DNA from 3 places in the Paraburkholderia strydomiana genome. Region 2 is predicted to be linked to each of the others. Evidence: riboswitches for the same ligand, from Rfam matches in the RefSeq annotation. Region 2 holds a riboswitch; each other region holds the start of a gene.
What was found. Region 2 has a riboswitch for cobalamin ahead of J2W46_RS13925 (TonB-dependent receptor plug domain-containing protein). Riboswitches for the same ligand answer to the same signal wherever they lie in the genome.
Positions count from the first base shown of each region.

Region 1 (6,226 bases), on a different contig from region 2:
CGAGATCGTCGATTTCCGCGGCCTGATGCAAGCCGAGGTGGCGATCGGGCAATTCGATTTCGTCGCTGGCGGTAATGTGCCCGCACCAGTGCAGCGCTGGCGGCAATGCCTCTTCGAGCATCTGCGCGTGACGCGAGGAACCGACGCGGTTCGCGAGCACGCCATGAAACGGCACCTGAGGCCGGAAATTCGCGAGGCCGAACGCGACCGCGCCGAAGGTTTGCGCCATCGCCTTCGCCGATATCACCGCGAGTACCGGCACACCGAACTCGGTCGCCAGATCGGCGCTGCTCGGCGTGCCGTCGAAGAGGCCCATCACGCCTTCGATCAGGATCAGATCGGCTTCGTCCGCCGCCTGCGCGATAAGATTGCGGCAGGCGTCCTTGCCGACCATCCACAGATCCAGCGACAGCACGGGCGCGCCGCTTGCGCGCGCAAGGATCATCGGATCGAGAAAGTCGGGCCCGGTCTTGAACACGCGCACACGCCGTCCCAGTCGCCGATGGTAGCGCGCGAGGCCCGCAGTGATCGTGGTCTTGCCTTGACCCGACGCGGGCGCGCTGATAAAGAGCGCAGGGCAGGCGGACACGTTCAGAACTCCACGCCGCGCTGCGCTTTCACGCCTTGCTCGCGGTACGGATGCTTGACGATGCGCATTTCGGTGACGAGGTCGGCGGCTTCGATCAGCGCATCGGGCGCGTGGCGGCCGGTCACGACCACATGCAGCATCGCCGGACGCGCGTTGATGACGGACAGCACTTCGTCGAGCGGCAGATATTCGTACTTGAGCACGGTGTTCAGTTCGTCGAGGATGACCATCTGATAGTCGCCGCTTTCGATCATCCTGCGTGCTTCGTCCCAGCCTTTGCGTGCGGTGGCCATGTCGGCGTCGCGGTTCTGCGTGTTCCAGGTGTAGCCGTCGCCCATCGTCACGAAGTCACAGTTGGCAATAGCGCCGAGGAAGTCGCGCTCCGACGTATGCAGCGCGCCCTTGATGAACTGCACGACGCCAAGCCGCATGCCGTGGCCGAGCACACGCACAGCCATGCCGAAAGCGGCGGTTGTCTTGCCCTTGCCGGTGCCGGTGTTGACGATCAGCAGGCCCTTTTCGACGGTCGCGTTGGCCTGCTTTTTTTCGTGGCCTTCGCGCCGGCGTTCGGTCATGCGTTGATGCGATTCGGGATCGGTCTTCATGGAAGGTCCTGTGAGATGGTGGTGACACTGTGTGCTGGCGCTGGTGCGGTCGATGCGATCGCCACGGTGACACCAGCGTAAACGGTTTTGCGAGCGATCAGATGTGCGGTGCAACGGGCGGCCACCGCAAGCAGCGCGCACGGTTCGCATACGCCGTCCACGCCGAGATGCTCGCGCGCGGCAGCCGACGGTTCGTGAACGTCAATCGCGAGAATCTGCTCGCGGCTGAACACTTGCAGCGTGAACCCGTGACGCGCGCAGAACTCCAGCAGGCCCGGCTCGTCGGCTTTCGTTTCAATAGAGGCTACCGTTGCAATCTGTTCGAACGTGTGCGAACCGAGCGCGGCGCGCACCGCCGTTTCGATCTCGTCCGCCGATGTGTACAGGCGGCAACCGATGCCCACGCTAAGCGTTTTCATTTCGCGTCCGGCGAAGATGCCGCATCTGATGAGCTTGCCGCGGCGGCACGCGCGAGCGCGAGCGACGCCACGCCGCCTATCACCACGATCGCAGGCGAGCCGAGTCCCGCGCGCGCGACGGCATCGGCGAATTCACCAAGCGTCGAAAGCGCATGGCGTTGCTCGGGACGCGTAGCCGATTCGATCGCCGCACACGGCGTGTCGGCGCGCATGCCGGCTGCGAGCAATGCGCTGACGATATCCTTCAGCCGCCGCATGCCCATGTAGATGACGAGCGTCATGTGAGTGGCGGCGAGCGCGCCCCAGTCCGGCTCGCTGCTGCCCGCACCGTGGCCGGTCACGAAGATCACGCCTTGCGCGTGATCGCGGTGTGTAACCGGAATGCCGATAGCTGCGGGCGCCGCGATTCCGGCTGTGATACCGCTGATGATCTCCACCTCGATTCCGGCCGCATGCAGCGCCTGCTGCTCTTCGCCGCCTCTGCCGAATACGAACGGATCGCCGCCCTTGAGTCGCGCGACGCCGCGCCCAGCATGCAGATGATCGAGCATTTGCGCGACGATGCCTTCTTGCGGCGTCGACGGATGACCGCCGCGTTTGCCGACATAAACAATGGACGCGTCGGCGCGCGCGAATTGCAGCACGTCGGGATTGACGAGATCGTCGACGAGTATCACGTCGGCTTGTCCGAGGGCGCGCGTTGCCTTCAACGTCATCAGTTCGACGTCGCCGGGCCCTGCGCCGATCAGCCACGCGCGTGTCATCGCGCCTCGCTAACCGTGCACGGCAACGACGTTGCGCGCTCCGCCGGCGTACGCCATGCAGTGCGGCACGCGAACGGGCCCAGGTGATTGGAGATCGAAGTCATTCAAGCGGTGTCTTCACGCACGACGGCACGCGCGGGTGCGAACCCGGTTGCCAGATAGTGCTTCAGCGCCTTCACATCCGTCCCTCGCGGATTCCGGCTGCCGGCGGCGTGACGTCGAGAAACGCACGGTCGCCTCCGCATCTGGCCGGTATCCGGGCTGGCGGCCTCACGCGCTTTGCCTTCCCGCCCGCATTCATTCGAATGTATCGGACAGTGGCATCGAAAACGCATGCGCGGTGCAGCATGAACATTGCACCGCAGGTCGCTTACCGTTGCGGGGACAGCACAGGTTGAGCGCGGGAGCGCTGCCTGTTTCCCGTTTAACTGCACACGCGAATGCATGTGCGGGCACCAAACGCGCGCATACGATAGCACACGAGAAGCCCGTGCGATAAGCGCGCCGGGCCCGCGTTTCCTTGACGGCGCCAGACGGTCGGCCTAAACTCGCACGCACTTCTGGTGCTCGTGTGCGCGCTCGTGCGCATGCAGTTAAACGGGAAACAGGGCGCCCGCCTGTCACGGTTTGGGTCAACCTGTGCTGCCCCCGCAACGGTAAGCGAAAAGTGACGTCACGGCGGTTCGCGTGGCGTCGCAGTGCCGGCTTCGGTGTCCACGCGCAAGGCCGCGTGGGCATATCACCACTGGGCGAGAAATCACTCGTCCGGGAAGGGGAAGCGGCGCTTTCGCCAGCCCGGATACCGGCCGGAACACGAAGGGCGAACGCCGCGGGGATGCGGCGCTGCGCTCATGCCCTCACACCCGTTTTCTGCGTTTTTCCTGTTGTAGCAAGGCCGTCGTTCATGCCCGAGGCACGCGCTGAACCTCATGCGTGCGGACTACGCCGGCCGGCGCCTGCAACTCCTGGGATGGACCTCACGATGCAAACTCAAATGCGCAAGATCCCCGTCACCATCGTCACGGGCTTTCTCGGCAGCGGCAAAACCACTCTGTTGCGGCACATTCTTCAGCACGCGGGCGGCAAGCGCATCGCGGTGATCGTCAACGAGTTCGGCGAACTTGGAATCGACGGCGAAATCCTGAAGGGTTGCGGCATCGGTTGCGACGAGAATGGCGTCGAAACGGAAGGGCAATTGTATGAACTCGCGAACGGTTGCCTCTGCTGCACGGTGCAGGAGGAGTTCTTTCCGGTGATGGAAAAGCTCGTTGAGCGCCGTGAGCAGATCGACCATGTGCTGATCGAGACATCGGGTCTCGCGTTGCCGAAGCCTCTCGTACAGGCGTTCAACTGGCCGCAGATCAAAAACAGTTTCACCGTCGATGCGGTGATTACCGTGGTCGACGGTCCCGCTGCCGCGAGCGGCCAGTTCGCAGAAAACCCGCTCGCTGTCGATGCGCAGCGCAAAGCCGATCCGAATCTGGATCATGAATCGCCGCTGCACGAATTGTTCGAAGATCAGTTGGCTTCGGCCGATCTGGTGATTCTGAACAAAACAGATCTGCTCGATGAGGTTCGTCAGAATGCGGTCGAAGCCGTGATCCGCGAGGAGATTCCGCCGCAAGTGAAGGTCGTGCGCGCGCACATGGGGCAGCTCGATCTGCACACGCTGTTCGGACTCGAAGCCGCATCGGAAGAAACGATTCACTTGCGCCACGACCATCACGGTTCGGCGGACGACGCGGACCATCACCACGATGAATTCGATTCGGTAGTGGTGCATGCAAACGTGCTGTCGCGTGAAGCAGTAATCGCCGCACTGCAAACGCTTGTTCAGAGCAACACGATCTACCGTGTAAAGGGTTTCGCGGCGTTGCCGGGCGCAGCAATGCGTCTCGTGATTCAGGGCGTGGGCCGGCGCTTCGACAGCTATTTCGACCGGCGCTGGCAACCTGGCGAGGCGGGCGAAAGCCGCTTCGTGCTGATCGGTGAAGACCTCGATCAAGCCGCGCTGCAGCGCGCGTTCGACGCGGCGCTGGGCGTGTCGAACGCTCAGGTGCCGGGCGTCGCAGCGCAGCAGGCGTAAGCGCACATGCATCTTCTGCGCACCACGCCGGGCGGTTTCGTCGACGATACGCAAGGCGTGATCCGTATCGATCAGCGGCCTGCGGATATCGTCGTGCTCAGTTCTGCGGACACCACGTTGTCGCTGCTGGCAAGCGTGTTTCCTCGTCTCGGCGACGGCTTTCCGAGCGTGCGCCTCGCGAACGTGACGTATCTGCGGCAACCGGCGTCGGTGGATTTCTACGTCGAAGATGTGCTGCAACACGCGCGCGTCGTCGTAGTCGATCATCTTGGCGGCGAAGCGTATTGGCCGTACGGTATCGAACAGGTCGTCGCGCTAGCGGAGCGCAAACAGCAAACGCTCGCGATGTTTTCGGGCGATCTGCAGGAAGATCCCAATCTGCTTGCGCGCAGCACCGCGGACGCGGATCTGTGCCATCAGTTGTGGCGTTATTTGCGGGAAGGCGGTCCCCAGAATGCCGAGGCGTTTCTGCGCTGCATCGCGCATCGCGCGCTCGGTTGGGGACACGAGCCTGCGCCGCCCCGCGCGTTGCCGGCCGCGTCGCTTTACCATCCACAACGCGACACGCCGACAATCGCCGACTGGCAAGCGCGCTGGCGGCACGATGCGCCCGTCGCGGCGATACTGTTCTACAAGGCGCATCTTCAGGCGGCCAACACAGCGGTGTTCGACGCGCTGATCGAAGCTCTCGACGCACAAGGCGTGAACCCGCTGCCAATCGCGATTACGTCGTTGAAGGACGCGGTGAGTCGCGAAGTCGTGCAGTCGTTGTGCGCGCAACATGACGCGGCGCTCGTACTCAACACAACAGCGTTCGCCGCTTCTGCGATCGATGATCCCGAACCGCTCGCGCTCGCCGGCGACGCGCCTGTGCTTCAGGTGATTCTGAGCGGCGGCAACCGCGAGGACTGGCTTAAGGACAATCAGGGCCTTAATTCGCGCGACATCGCCATGCATATTGCGCTGCCCGAAGTGGACGGGCGCATCATCACGCGCGCGATCAGTTTCAAAGGACTCGCGTATCGCTGTCCGCATACGGAAGTCGACGTGGTGCGTTATCAGCCCGATCGCGAACGCGTAGACTTTATTGCCGAGTTGAGCCGCCGCTGGTGCCGCCTGCGCTCGCTTGACAACGCGGACAAGAAACTCGCGCTGATTCTCGCCAACTATCCGATGAGCGAGGGTCGCATTGGGAATGGCGTCGGACTGGATACGCCGGCGTCGGTGGTCGGCATTCTGTCGATGTTGCGCGACGAAGGCTATCGCGTGGCAACCGTGCCCGATAACGGCGACGCGCTATTGCAGAAGCTGACCGAGGGCGTGACGAACGATCCGGTGGTGCGCGATCTGCGGCCCGCTTTGCAAAGCTTTGCGCTGGCCGATTACCTCACCCATTTCAACGCGCTGCCCGCCGAAGCGCGCAACGCGCTGAATGCGCGCTGGGGCTCGCCAGAGCACGACCCGAGCGTGCGGCGCGGCCGTTTCATGATTGCGGGTTGGCGTTGCGGCCACGTATTCGTCGGCATTCAGCCGTCGCGTTCGCGCGAGCAGGGCGATTACGCGAGCTATCACGACGCCGAACTCGTGCCGCCGCATGCGTATCTCGCGTTCTATTTCTGGCTGCGTCATCAGTTCGGCATCGACGCGGTCGTGCATGTCGGCAAGCATGGCAACCTCGAATGGCTGCCCGGCAAGAGTGTTGCGTTGAGCGATACCTGCTGGCCAGATCTGATTCTCGGGCCCATGCCGCATCTATATCCGTT
Region 1 covers NZ_JAVDVL010000012.1:218,585-224,810, forward strand. Annotated here, with positions in the region: gene J2W46_RS27495 (cobyrinate a,c-diamide synthase) at 1-589, opposite strand, end outside; gene cobO (cob(I)yrinic acid a,c-diamide adenosyltransferase) at 592-1,194, opposite strand; gene J2W46_RS27505 (cobalamin biosynthesis protein) at 1,191-1,613, opposite strand; gene cobA (uroporphyrinogen-III C-methyltransferase) at 1,610-2,377, opposite strand; cobalamin riboswitch at 2,608-2,852, opposite strand; cobalamin riboswitch at 2,922-3,202, shown strand; gene cobW (cobalamin biosynthesis protein CobW) at 3,360-4,463, shown strand; gene cobN (cobaltochelatase subunit CobN) at 4,470-6,226, shown strand, end outside.
Region 1: another riboswitch for cobalamin. It lies ahead of cobW (cobalamin biosynthesis protein CobW); the one in region 2 lies ahead of J2W46_RS13925 (TonB-dependent receptor plug domain-containing protein).

Region 2 (6,226 bases):
CCCGGTGCTGGCGGGCTTCATCGAAATCGTGCGGGCGCATGCGGCGAGTGCCGATGGGCAAGCTGCCCGCGTACCGTAATTAACGTGACTGCGGCGAACGCATTGCATGCGCAGCCGTCCAATGCAGACGGCGCAAGCCGCGCCTTATCGATACAAACTAGTTTCTGAACCCGAACTGCCCATAACAACACGATGCTCATTCACCCGAATTTCGACCCCGTTGCCATTCATCTGGGGCCGCTCGCCGTGCGCTGGTATGGACTGATGTACCTCGTCGCGTTCATCGCGGCGATCGTCGTCGGCCGGCTGCGGCTGCGTTTGCCGTTCGTCGCGGCGCAAGGCTGGACACCCAAAGATATCGACGACATGCTGTTTTACGGCGTGCTCGGCACGATCCTCGGGGGCCGGCTCGGCTACGTGCTGTTCTATAAAGCGAGCTTTTATTTCGCGCATCCGCTCGACATCTTCAAGGTGTGGGAAGGCGGCATGTCGTTTCACGGCGGGTTTCTCGGCGTGACGCTCGCCATGGTGCTGTTCGCCTATCAGCGCAAACGCTCGTGGCTGCAAGTCACCGACTTCGTCGCGCCGATGGTGCCGACAGGACTGGCGGCAGGGCGTCTCGGCAACTTCATCAACGGCGAGTTGTGGGGGCGCGTGACCGATCCGTCGGCGCCGTGGGCGATGCTCTTTCCAGGCGCCGCGCCCGACGACGCCGCATGGCTCGCCGCGCATCCGCAACTGGCCGCGCAATGGAAGCTGAACGAAGTCTTCACGCAATATCACATGCTGCCGCGTCACCCGTCAGAGCTGTATGAGATCGCGCTCGAGGGCGTCGCGCTTTTCTTCGTGCTGTTCTTCTTCTCGCGTAAGCCAAGGCCGCTCGGCGCTATTTCGGCGGTGTTCCTGATCGGTTATGGCCTCGCGCGCTTTACGGTCGAATTCGCCCGTGAGCCCGACGACTTCCTGGGCCTGCTTGCCATGGGTCTCTCCATGGGCCAATGGCTTTCGTTGCCGATGATCCTCGTTGGCATTGCGATGCTCGTGTGGTCGTATCGTCGCAGTCCCGGCGAACCTGCGCACGCGCTGCCGTAGCGCGGCACGTTGTGCTCTGAATAGAAAACGCCACGGCATGCCGTGGCGTTTTTCTTTTGCCGCCGCATGGGGCGGCAGGTGGACAGCGCATTACTTCATCTGCACCGAGCCCGACACATTCACCGTTACCGTCGACGTGCCGCCTTCAATCGGCACAGCGGCCGACATCTTGGCGTCGGCGCCCATGGCGCGCGCGCTCATCATCATGACGGGCCGCGGCATGGCGCCGTTATGTCCGACGTTGACCTCGCGAATCGAATAACCGCTGTAGCCGAACGCCTGCGCGGACGAAGCCGCCTGCTCACGGAACGATTTGATTGCATCGCCAGTCAGCTTTTGTTCAGCGGCGCGCTGCGCCGCGGGCGACAGCGAGAACTGCACATTGCCGACCTGCATGATGGGCGCCATTTGCCCTGCAAGCTTCGACGCCGCGGCGAAGTCGTGCGATTCGAGCACGACCTCCGTGCGGCCGCGCCATGCGGAGATACGGCCATCGCGATCGGTAGACGGGTAAATCGAGAACGAACCTGTGCGTGCGGTCACGCCACTCACGCCTTTGGCTTTTTGCAATGCCGAATCGGCACGCTGGTTCAGCGTTGAAGTAAGAGCCGACGGATCGCTCGCTTCCTGCTCGTAAAAGAGCGTGATTTCGACGACGTCTTGAGGCACTTCCGCGCTGGCCTGCGCGTTCAGCGACAGCACGCCGGCCGGTTGATAGGGCGCGACGCTCTGCGCGCGTGCCATAGCGGGCGTGAGCACGAGGGCTGCAGGCGCGGCGCAGACGAGCGCGAAAGCGAGTGCACGTGCGGTGTTTTTCATCTGTGTGGAACTCCTTGCTTGAACAGGATTGCGCACGATCCGGCAGGCGCGATGCAACGGCACGGCGCTGTGTGCGCCGTTGGTAGTCCGTTTGCAAGTGCGTTAGGCGCTTGTAACCTGAGCTTGGTTCCCCAATTTAACCGTGCGATGAGCATCGGTGAGCGACATCGTTCGTGGCGCCGTTGCAGCAAGCACCGGCGAACTCAGGCGAGTCGCTTCGTGATGAAGCGCCACTCGGCTTCGGTGACGGGCGTGATGGACAGACGGTTGCCTCTCGCCAGCACGCGCATGTCTTTCAGCTCGTCGTGCTCGCGCAATGCGGCGAGCGGAATCAACGGAACCTTCTTCTTGAAGACCACGTCGACGAGCAGCCAGCGCGGCGTTTCCTGCGACGACTTGGGATCGTAATAAGGACTCTTCTTGTCGAACTGAGTCGGGTCCGGGTAAGCGGTAGACGCTACCTCGGCGATCCCGGCGATGCCAGGCTCGGGACAACTCGAGTGATAGAACAGCACGCCGTCGCCGACCTGCATCGCGTCGCGCATGAAGTTGCGCGCCTGATAGTTGCGCACGCCGGTCCACGGCAACGTGCGGTGCGGTGCGTTGGCAAGATGGTCGATGCTTGCTTCGTCCGGTTCGGACTTCATTAGCCAGTAGCGCATGAATCGAAAGGAACGTTAAGGTTGGAAAAGCCGGAGCCCAAACAAAAACGGCACCGGACAGTAGTCCGATGCCGTTCCAAATAAGGTCCCCGCCTTGGCCGCTAGGCCGGCATCCTGAACCGGGGGTTCAGAATTGGTCGCAGTTAGCAGCACTTCGGGTACATCAGACAGAGTGACGCGCACGCCCGTGCTACAAATTTCCGCAACCGTGCACATGGCATTGGTTCAAGGAATATATGACCTTGGCGAACCAGGCAGGGAAGCTAAACCGATGAAGCTAAAACCATTCAGGTGAAACGTTTGCCGAGTGTGCTCGTGCATGCTCTCACGCGCTTTGCTCAGCTGCTACGTGTGCCACCTGGTTGAATCTGCAGCCGACCCGAAGACCGGCCACTTCTACTTCCAGACACGTTGCAAACTTGCTGCTTACTGCATGGTGTACTGCTCGATCACAGTACCCAGTTGTTCGTTCATTTGATGCATTGTACGCCTGATTTCTTCAGCGGGAAATGCTTCTCCGTGACGCACGCTCGATTGCAGCTTAAGCAGTTCCGATGCCAGCGACAGCGCAGCCATGACAGCAATACGATCCGTGCCGCGCACGTTGCTGTTATTGCGGATCTTCGACATTTCGGCGTCGACTCGTGCGACTGCTTCAAGCAGCGCGCCTTCCGTTTCCGGCGAGCAGGCGAGGCGATAGGGCACGCCGAGAATCGATACTTCGATCTGCTTGGTGGTCATGCATTTTCTCCATGGCGAGTGGCGTCGCTCTCCGCTTCGACTTCATGCTGAGCGGGCTCGAGCAGATCGAGCTGGTTGTCCGGCTCGTTGTGCCCGCGAGCGCGCGGCAATTTTTCGAGGATCGCATTGAGCCGCACTTGAGCGTCGTCGATCTTGGCCGACAGCGCGTCGCGCTCCGCTTGCAGTGCATCGCGTTCCTCGCGCACCATGGCAAGTTCCGTGCGCGTGGCTTCTGCCTCGGCGCGCGACTGGGCGAGCTGCTCTTCAAGCGCAACACGCGCTTCGTTGTGGCGCTGGCTGATCGCTATCAGCTTGCCGATATTCTGTGAGAGTGTTTCGAGTTCGGTGAGCATGTGCTGCGTCCTCTAAAGACCTCGCATTTTAGCGCGGAATGCCGCACGTTCCGACATTTGTCTCGTTTCGAGACGTAACAACACCGCTTTATGCAGGCTTTTTTCGACTGAAGATGAAAAAGTACTCGTGTGTCACAGATCGCGTCGGACAATACTCTGCTCCTGTCCGAATCATCGCTGTCGTGACCCGCATTCTTGACTGGCCCCGAGGCCGCTCATACACTGGCCGCACTCTGGTGCCCGCGCGCGCAATTCATTGCGCGTGCAGTTAAACGGGAAGCAGGGCGCGCCGTTCACCTGAACGCGCGAACCTGCGCTGCCCCCGCAACGGTAAGCGACCGCATTCGCTTTGCACTTCGTGCTTTGCAGTTCGCGTTTGCAGTTCGATCCCCATCGCGTGTTCCAGTTCAACATGCGAGTGTGCCACTGCGCGTCACGCGTGGGAAGGCGGGATCGAGCGTCGTCAGCCCGGATACCGGCCAGAGGGAGAGGCGCGCGCCCGCGAAATGAAGTCAAAAGCGCTCGCGCCTCGTTACGCGACGGCCTGCGGGGAAGCGGGCCGCGCACGCCATCCACGGGAAACTTCACTCATGCTGTCCCCTATCGCCCGCGCGGCGCTGCTCGCATTTGCAGGGCTGCCGCAGCTCGCGCATGCGCAAGCCGCCGACAGTTTGCCTGCGCCGTCGGTTGCAGTCGCACCTGTCGCACCAGTCGCTACGAGCGCTGTATCCGTCGCTATCGCCGAATCATCGCCTGCTGTTTTGTCGCCCGTCGTCGTCACCGCCGAGCGCGGACCTCAAGCGCTCGCCGACACGATTCCGCAAACGTCGCTATTCGATCAGCAGGACATTGCCGACACCACCGCAACCGATCTGCCGGGTCTGCTGCAACTCGCGCCCGGCGCGCAAATCTCGCGCACAGGTGGCCCCGGTTCGACAGCAAGCCTGTATTTGCGCGGCGCGTCGTCGACGCAATCGCTGATTCTCATCGACGGTGTGCGCGTCGATTCCGTGAGTCTCGGCACCGCGCAAATCGGGCAGATTCCGCTCGATCAGGTCGACCACGTCGAAGTAGTGAACGGCAACGTGTCGGCCTTGTATGGCTCGGGCGCGATCGGAGGCGTGGTCCAGGTGTTCACGAAAGACGGCGGCGATCATCCGCCGCGTTTCAATTTTTCCGTGGGCTACGGCAGCTACCACACGCAGACGCAACAGGTGGGCGCGAACGGCGCGTTGGATAAGGACGGCCGCACGACCTTCAACATCTCGCTCGCGCGTTCGAAAGACGACGGTTTTTCCGCGCTCAATCCTCGTGAGGCGCCGAACGCGAACCCCAATGCGAACGGCTATCTGAACGAGAGCATCTCCGCTTCGCTGCGCCATAAGTTCACCGACAACTGGGACGCGGGCGTCCGCTATCTGCAGTCGAACGGCAACAACAGCTACGACAATGCGTACGGCGAGCCGACCGATCTGAACAATCTGTACACGAAAGTGCGTCAGTTGTCCGCCTTCGCTAACGGCAAGCTAACGGACTGGTGGACCACGCACTTCATCGTTGCGCAGGGCGACGACCGCAGCGTGTCGAACACCAACGGTCTGTATAACGGCCGCTTCGACACCGACAATCGACAGTACACCTGGCAAAACGATTTCGCGCTGGCCGCGCAGCAGAAACTGCAGGTCGGCTACGAGCATCTGGACCAGAGTCTCGACTCCGATACGTTTGCCGCGCCCACTCGTCATGTCGACTCGGGCTTCGCCGGTTATACGGCACGCTTCGGGCGCAACCAGATCCAGGCCAACCTGCGGCGCGACCAGTACTCCGATTTCGGCGGAGCGAACAGTTACTATCTCGGCTATGGCTTCGACATCACGTCGCGCTGGAAGCTAAGCGCAAGCTATTCCAGTTCGTTTCGCGCGCCGAGCTTCGACGATCTGTACTATCCGCTGAGCGGTAGTCCGTCCATCCAGCCGGAGCGCAGTCATTCGATCGAAGCAGCGTTGCAGTACGCATCCAATGCGCTCGGTGTGATGCGTTTGAGTGCTTTCCAGACGCGTTATTCGAATCTGATCGACTATGAGCAGGTGACGCCGGGGATCTATCTGGCCGAAAACGTGGGCCATGCAAAAGTGCAAGGACTCGAAGGATCGTGGAGCGGACATGTAGGCAAGACCGACGTGCGCGCGTCGGTGACGCTGCAAAACCCGGTCGACCTCGACAACGATACCGACCTCGTGCGGCGAGCGCGGCGTTTCGCGTCGCTGACGGTGAATCGCAGTATCGCAGGATGGCGCGTGGGCGGTGAGTGGATCGTGAGCGGTCCGCGCGAAGACAGCAGCGGCAAGCTCGGCGGCTACGGTGTCGTCAACCTGGCTGCGCGCTACAACGTCACGAAGGCATGGTACGTGGCCGCGCAAATCCAGAATGTGTTCAACAAGGACTATGAAACGGCCTACTCGTATAACTCGCCGCGGCGCGGTGCCTATGTCACGGTCGGCTGGCAACAGCAGTGATGCCTGCGCCGTGCTGGGAACGCGCCGATGAGCCGTCATGAAG
Region 2 covers NZ_JAVDVL010000004.1:327,211-333,436, forward strand. Annotated here, with positions in the region: gene J2W46_RS13890 (LysR family transcriptional regulator) at 1-79, shown strand, start outside; gene lgt (prolipoprotein diacylglyceryl transferase) at 193-1,092, shown strand; gene J2W46_RS13900 (SIMPL domain-containing protein) at 1,183-1,911, opposite strand; gene J2W46_RS13905 (EVE domain-containing protein) at 2,115-2,573, opposite strand; RNA gene ssrS (6S RNA) at 2,656-2,837, opposite strand; gene J2W46_RS13915 (cell division protein ZapA) at 3,000-3,314, opposite strand; gene J2W46_RS13920 (ATPase) at 3,311-3,667, opposite strand; cobalamin riboswitch at 3,885-4,165, shown strand; gene J2W46_RS13925 (TonB-dependent receptor plug domain-containing protein) at 4,258-6,183, shown strand; gene J2W46_RS13930 (FecCD family ABC transporter permease) at 6,211-6,226, shown strand, end outside.

Region 3 (6,226 bases), on a different contig from region 2:
CCGGCACCACTTCGCTCTCGTAGCGCGCCGCGAGCCGGTCGTGCAGATACATGTACGAGCCGTAGAAGAACGGATCGCCTTCGCAGATCACGGCGACGTCGCGCCCCGCATCCAGATGCGCCCCGACTATGTCGGCCGCGGTGTCGTAGAAGTCGGCAATGATCGCTTCATACGAGAGCGGCGGCTCAAGCGCTTCGGTCGTGACGGGATACACGAGCGGCAGTTGCTGCTGCGTGTCGTGCAAATGCGCCTCGATGATGCTGAACGCGTTGCCCTTCTTGCCTTTCGCGACGAAGTAGGCGACTACGGCTGCTGCCTTGAGCAGACGCAATGCCTTTAGCGTGATGAGTTCCGGGTCTCCTGGACCGACACCGAGTCCATATAGACGCCCTGCACGTTGTTGCGCCGTCATTTATTCGACCTCCGTTGCCAGCGCGTTGACAGCGGCCGCAGCCATCGCGCTGCCGCCGCGCCGGCCATGCACGACGACATACGGCACGCCACGGCTATTCTCTGCGAGCATCGCTTTCGATTCCGCTGCGCCGACAAAGCCGACCGGAAAGCCCAGAATCAGCGCGGGCTTCGGCGCACCGGCGTCGAGCATATCGAGCAGATGGAAGAGGGCAGTCGGCGCATTGCCGATCACGACGACGCTGCCGCCCAGATGCGGGCGCCACAATTCGAGCGCGGCGGCCGAGCGCGTATTGCCGAGTTCGCGGGCGAGTGCAGGCACTCGTTCATGTGTGAGTGTGCAGATCACGTCGTTGTTCGCCGGCAACCGCGCGCGCGTGATGCCTTGCGCGACCATGCCGGCGTCGCAGAGAATCGGCGCGCCTTGCGCGAGCGCCGTGCGGCCTGCTGTGCCGGCATGTTCGGAGAACGCGAGATCGTCGATCACATCGACCATCCCGCACGCGTGGATCACGCGCACCGCGAGTTTTTCGAGGTCGGCAGGAATGCGCGACAGGTCGGCTTCGGCGCGGATCGTCGCGAAAGACTGGCGATAGATCTCCTGACCGTCGCGAATGTAATCAAGCATCGGTGTCACTCATGTGTCGCTTCGAACAAGGCGCGCGATCGTCTCGGCGGCCTGTTCGACTGTCAGTTGGCGCGCGACGCATCGACCGAAGCCGGGGCCCTGGTCGCGTCGAAAAAGGTCATACATGCCGGGCGCCGCGGCGAGCATCGTAAACGGCGCGCAATGCGCGGCAGCACATGAGCGCGGGCATCCGCTCAAATGCACGTCGACGCCGGCGGGCAGGCGCTTCGCGAGATTCAATGCGTCGGCTTTGGTATCCGCGAGGCTTTTCGCGCAGCCAGTGGAACCGGCGCACGCGATCAGGTGTGTGATGGCTTCGGCGCAATCGCATGCGAGGCCCAGCGCGTTCAGCGCGGCAAGCACAACGGGCACTGAGAGCGTCCGGATATCGGGCAGCAGCACGCTTTGCCACGGCGTGATGCGCAGCGTGCCGTCGCCATGTTGTTGCGCGAGCGCGGCGAGGCCGTGCAGCGTGGCCGCATCGATACGGCCGAGCGGCGGTTGACCGCCGGCATGCCATGTATCCGCGGCGCGTTGCTCATGTGCGCCGAGGCGCAGCGAGGCATCGGCGGTCGTGCTGCGACGCCAGCCGGCGAGCGTCGCGTCGCGTGTCAATGGAAAATCCACGTAGGTTTGCGCATGCTGCAATATCGCGTCCGCCGAATGCGTGTCGAGCAGGTGACGCATACGCGTGGCGTCGGCAGCGGCAAGATCGAGAAACGTATGCAGCAACGCGCGCACGAGCGCCGGAACTTGCGACGGCAGCACCGAGGCCAACGCGCCTGTCGCATCCGCATGCAATCTTTCGGACGAGTTCGCAGCGTTGCCTGATGATGGTGACTTCCCGCCGATGTGCGTGTTTGCGCTCGCGTTTGCATCCACGGTCGGGCAGCCCGCGAGCCCGAACACGAAGCGCACCGCTCCGGCCGAATCTTGTGCTGCCGCGAGCCACACGTCATGCGGGTGGTCCACTCTCGCGAGCCGCTCGCCGCCGTCGACCAATAACGCGAATTTCGGCGATAGTGCCGCGAAACGCGCTTCACTTTGCAGCAGCGTGAGAAGGGCGGTGCACAGAGGTCTGGTGTCGAACAGTGCGCATGGGTCGCGTCCGGCAGTGGGGCTGATCATGACGTTGCGCACGTCGTCAGCGGCGGCTGCATCGAGTGCGTGCGCGTTTCGATCGCGATCGCGATCGTGACCGTGATCGTGATCGTCTTCGACGGAATCGGTCGGCGCGCTACCGCCCGCTCCTGCAGAGCCGCTTGCAGCGCTCGGTCCGAGCCCCGCATCGATCAGCGTGGCGACCAGCGCAGCTTCATGGCCGGCCCGAACACCGCGCAATTGCAGATTCGCGCGATTCGTCAGTTCGATCACACCCGCCGTATGCTGCGCGCTCGCGTTGGCGATCGCTTCGGCTTGAGCCGCGCTCAATTCGCCGCCTGGCAGCTTGATCCGACAAATACCGCCGTCGCGCGCCGCCACGATCCGCAGCAGGCCCGGACACGCCGAGGGCCGCAGCGCAGATGCCGCGTCGGGCAAGACAGTGGAGGGCGAAGCTGGATTCAAGACGGACACCGGGTTAGCGTCGCGCGACGGCCCGAGCAAGCGGTCAAAACGGCATTGCTGCGGCATCGGTACACCCCGCCCGATGTTGGCTGGCACGAACAGTCTGGCCGGCAGGTCTCCTGGCTGGCAGGTCGTCGTCCGCTGCGGCCTTCCCGGTTTAACCAGTGGCGCCAAGCGCAGGCGGACTCGCTGCATACAGTTGCGGGGGCAGCCACAGCGGTAATCTTCCCGCTGTGTTCCCTGTTAGGCCCCGAAGGGCACCGGCGGCTGTATTATGCCTTTTTTCGGATAGCACAACGAGGCTGGACGCTTTGACCGGCGTGGCGCAGTGCATTGTTTGAGATACAAAATGAGGAAGGGTGCATGTCGGCGTGGCTGACGATAGTGGGCATTGGCGACGACGGCTTCGCCGGTTTGGGGCGGCCCGCACGGCGTGCGTTGCTCGAGGCGTCGGTGATTTACGGCGGCGAACGTCATCTGTCGATGTTGCCCGCGCGGCTGGCCGCGCGCCGCGCCGAGTGGCCGCGCCCATTCGATCTCGCGCCGCTTCTGGCCGAGCGCGGCGGCCCCGTTTGCGTGCTGGCGAGCGGCGATCCGATGCTGTTCGGCGTCGGCGCGACGCTGGCTCGGCAGTTGCCGCCCAGCGAACTGCGCGTGTTGCCCGCGCCGTCGTCGTTATCGCTCGCGGCGGCGCGGCTCGGCTGGCCGTTGCAGGATGTGGCCACGGTGTCGGTGGTTGGTCGGCCGTTGCCCACGCTGAACGCTTATTTGCATGACCGCGCACGCGTGTTCGTGCTCAGCGCGGACGGGCGCACACCCGCCGCGCTTGCCGACCTGCTGAGCGCGCGAGGTTTCGGCGCAACGCGGATGACCGTGTTCGAACACCTTGGCGGCGACGACGAGCGGCGCATCGACGGCCGCGCGGATCAATGGTCCCCGGGCGATGTCGCCGCGCTGAACCTGGTCGCGCTCGAATGCCGCGCCACCGAAGGCGCGCCGCGCCTGCCGCTCACCTGCGGCCTGCCCGACGACGCGTTCCGTCACGACGGCCAGCTCACCAAACGCGATGTGCGAGCGATCACGCTCGCGCGACTTGCACCGACGCCCGGCGAATTGTTGTGGGACGTGGGTGCGGGCAGCGGCTCGATCGGCATCGAGTGGATGCGCGCGCATCCGACTTGCCGGGCGATCGCCATCGAAGGGCACGCGGAGCGTCAGCGCTTCATCGAGCACAATCGCGATGCGTTGGGCGTGCCGGGCTTGCAACTCGTAGCGGCCCGCGCGCCGCAAGCGCTCGAAGGGTTAGCCGCGCCGCACGCGGTGTTCATTGGCGGCGGCGTAACAGTGCCCGGCGTGCTCGAAACGTGCTGGGACAATTTGCGCGACGGCGGCCGGCTGGTCGCGAACGCGGTCACGCTGCAAGGCGAGGCGGCGCTCGCCGCATGGCGTGACAAACATGGCGGCACGCTCACGCGAATCGCGCTTGCGGACGCTCAGCCGCTCGGTGGCTTCGATACGTGGCGGCAAGCGCTGCCGATCACCTTGTACGATGCGGTGAAGCGTTGCGCTGCCAACGGCGTCCATAGTGTTGCCGATAACCTCAACGCTGCTTCATCGGCGTGACGCTCATGCGCGACGAAACGCCTGAACAACCCGCACCGCTGCGCAGCGGCTACACGACCGGCAGTTGTGCAACCGCCACGTCGCTGGCGGCCGCGCGTCTGCTGCTCGCGGGTGTGGTCAGCGAGGTGGCCGAAATCGTGTTGCCCAAGGGCCAGCATGTGCCGATGCCGCTCGTCTTCTGCCGGTTGACCGATGACGGCGCCGAAGCGGGCACGATCAAGGATGCCGGCGACGATCCCGATGTCACGCACGGCGCCGTGGTGTTCGCGCGCGTGCGTCTGGTCCCTGAGCCAGGTGTGGTGTTCCGCGCCGGGCCGGGCGTGGGCACGGTGACGCGTGCGGGGTTGACGCTCGCCGTCGGCGAACCGGCGATCAACCCGGTGCCGCGCAAAATGATGAGCGAGCATCTTGCAGAACTCGCTGCCGAGCATGCCTATGGCGGCGGTTTCGAAGTGACGATCGGCGTTGAGGACGGCGAAGCGCTCGCGCTCAAAACGATGAACCCGCGGCTCGGGATTGTGGGCGGCCTGTCGATATTGGGCACGACCGGCATCGTGCGGCCGTTTTCGTGCTCGGCCTACATCGCGTCGATTCATCAGGGCATCGACGTTGCGCGCGCTAACGGCTATATGCATCTCGCCGCGTGTACAGGTAACGCGAGCGAAGACGCGATGCGCTCGCACTACGCATTACCCGATATCGCGCTGATCGAAATGGGCGACTTCGTCGGCGCGGTGCTCAAGCATATGAAGCGCGCGCCGGTCGAGCGCCTGAGTATTTGCGGCGGTTTCGGCAAGCTGAGCAAGCTCGCGGCGGGCCATCTCGATCTGCATAGCCGCAACTCGAGCATCGATCTTGAACGGCTCGCCGCATGGGCCGCCGAACAGGGCGCCGACGACGCGTTGCAATCCGCGATCCGCGCGGCCAATACGAGTCAGCAAGCCGTCGCGCTAGCGCACGCGGAGCAGGTGCCGCTCGGCGACATTGTCTGTGCGCACGCGCTTGCCGTCGCACGCGAAATCGTGCCGCCGCAGGTGAACGTGGAGATGTTCGCGATCGACCGCGCGGGCAAGCTGATCGGAGTCGCGCGATGACAAAGGTTCTGCTGCTCGGCGGCACCGGCGACGCTTTACGCATTGCCCGCCAACTTACTTCCGTCGACGTGTACAGTCTCGCGGGACTCGGCAAGGTGCCCGACGATCTGCCATGCAGCGTGCGGGTCGGCGGCTTTGGCGGCAGCGAAGGCATGGCACGATATATCGCAGATGAAGAGATCGGCCTCGTGATCGATGCGACGCATCCGTACGCGGCGCAGATCAGTGCGAATGCTGTGAATGCGGCTCGTCACGCGGGCGTGCCGTGCTGGGTGCTGCGTCGACCGGCGTGGCAGCCGCGCGCCGGCGACGACTGGCGCATGATCGACGGCTGGGACGAACTCACCATGGCGCTCGCGCCGTTCAGGCGACCGCTCTTCACGCTCGGACGCGAACCGCTCTCGCATCTCGACGAGATTCCGCCACATCAATTCTGGCTCGTGCGCTGTCTCGACTCGCACGAAGACACGGAACGCGCTCGCATAATCGCGGCGCGCGGACCGTTTACGCTCGAAGGCGAGCGTGCGCTCTTTGCGCTGCAACACGTCGACGTCGTGGTCAGCAAAAATAGCGGCGGCAGTGCAACCGAGGCCAAGCTCGAAGTCGCACGTGAGCGCCGCCTGCCTGTCGTGATGCTGCGCCGGCCTTCATTGCCCGCGGCGGATCGTGAATTCGAAAGCGTGGCGGAGTTGCTTGACGCGCTGCATCTGTCACGTTGAGTCGTCCGCTTGAATCAATGGAGTATTGAATGACGGTGTTTTTTATCGGCGCGGGTCCTGGCGATCCGGAGCTGATCACGGTGAAGGGGCAGCGTCTCGTGCGCAGTTGTCCCGTGATTCTCTATGCAGGTTCGTTAGTGCCGTCTGCGGTGCTCGAAGGGCATTCGGCGGTGCAGGTGGTGAAC
Region 3 covers NZ_JAVDVL010000001.1:247,852-254,077, reverse strand. Annotated here, with positions in the region: gene J2W46_RS01145 (precorrin-2 C(20)-methyltransferase) at 1-412, opposite strand, end outside; gene J2W46_RS01140 (precorrin-8X methylmutase) at 413-1,039, opposite strand; gene cobG (precorrin-3B synthase) at 1,049-2,614, opposite strand; cobalamin riboswitch at 2,698-2,883, opposite strand; gene cbiE (precorrin-6y C5,15-methyltransferase (decarboxylating) subunit CbiE) at 2,969-4,228, shown strand; gene J2W46_RS01125 (cobalt-precorrin-5B (C(1))-methyltransferase) at 4,234-5,322, shown strand; gene J2W46_RS01120 (cobalt-precorrin-6A reductase) at 5,319-6,041, shown strand; gene cobM (precorrin-4 C(11)-methyltransferase) at 6,071-6,226, shown strand, end outside.
Region 3: another riboswitch for cobalamin. It lies ahead of cobG (precorrin-3B synthase); the one in region 2 lies ahead of J2W46_RS13925 (TonB-dependent receptor plug domain-containing protein).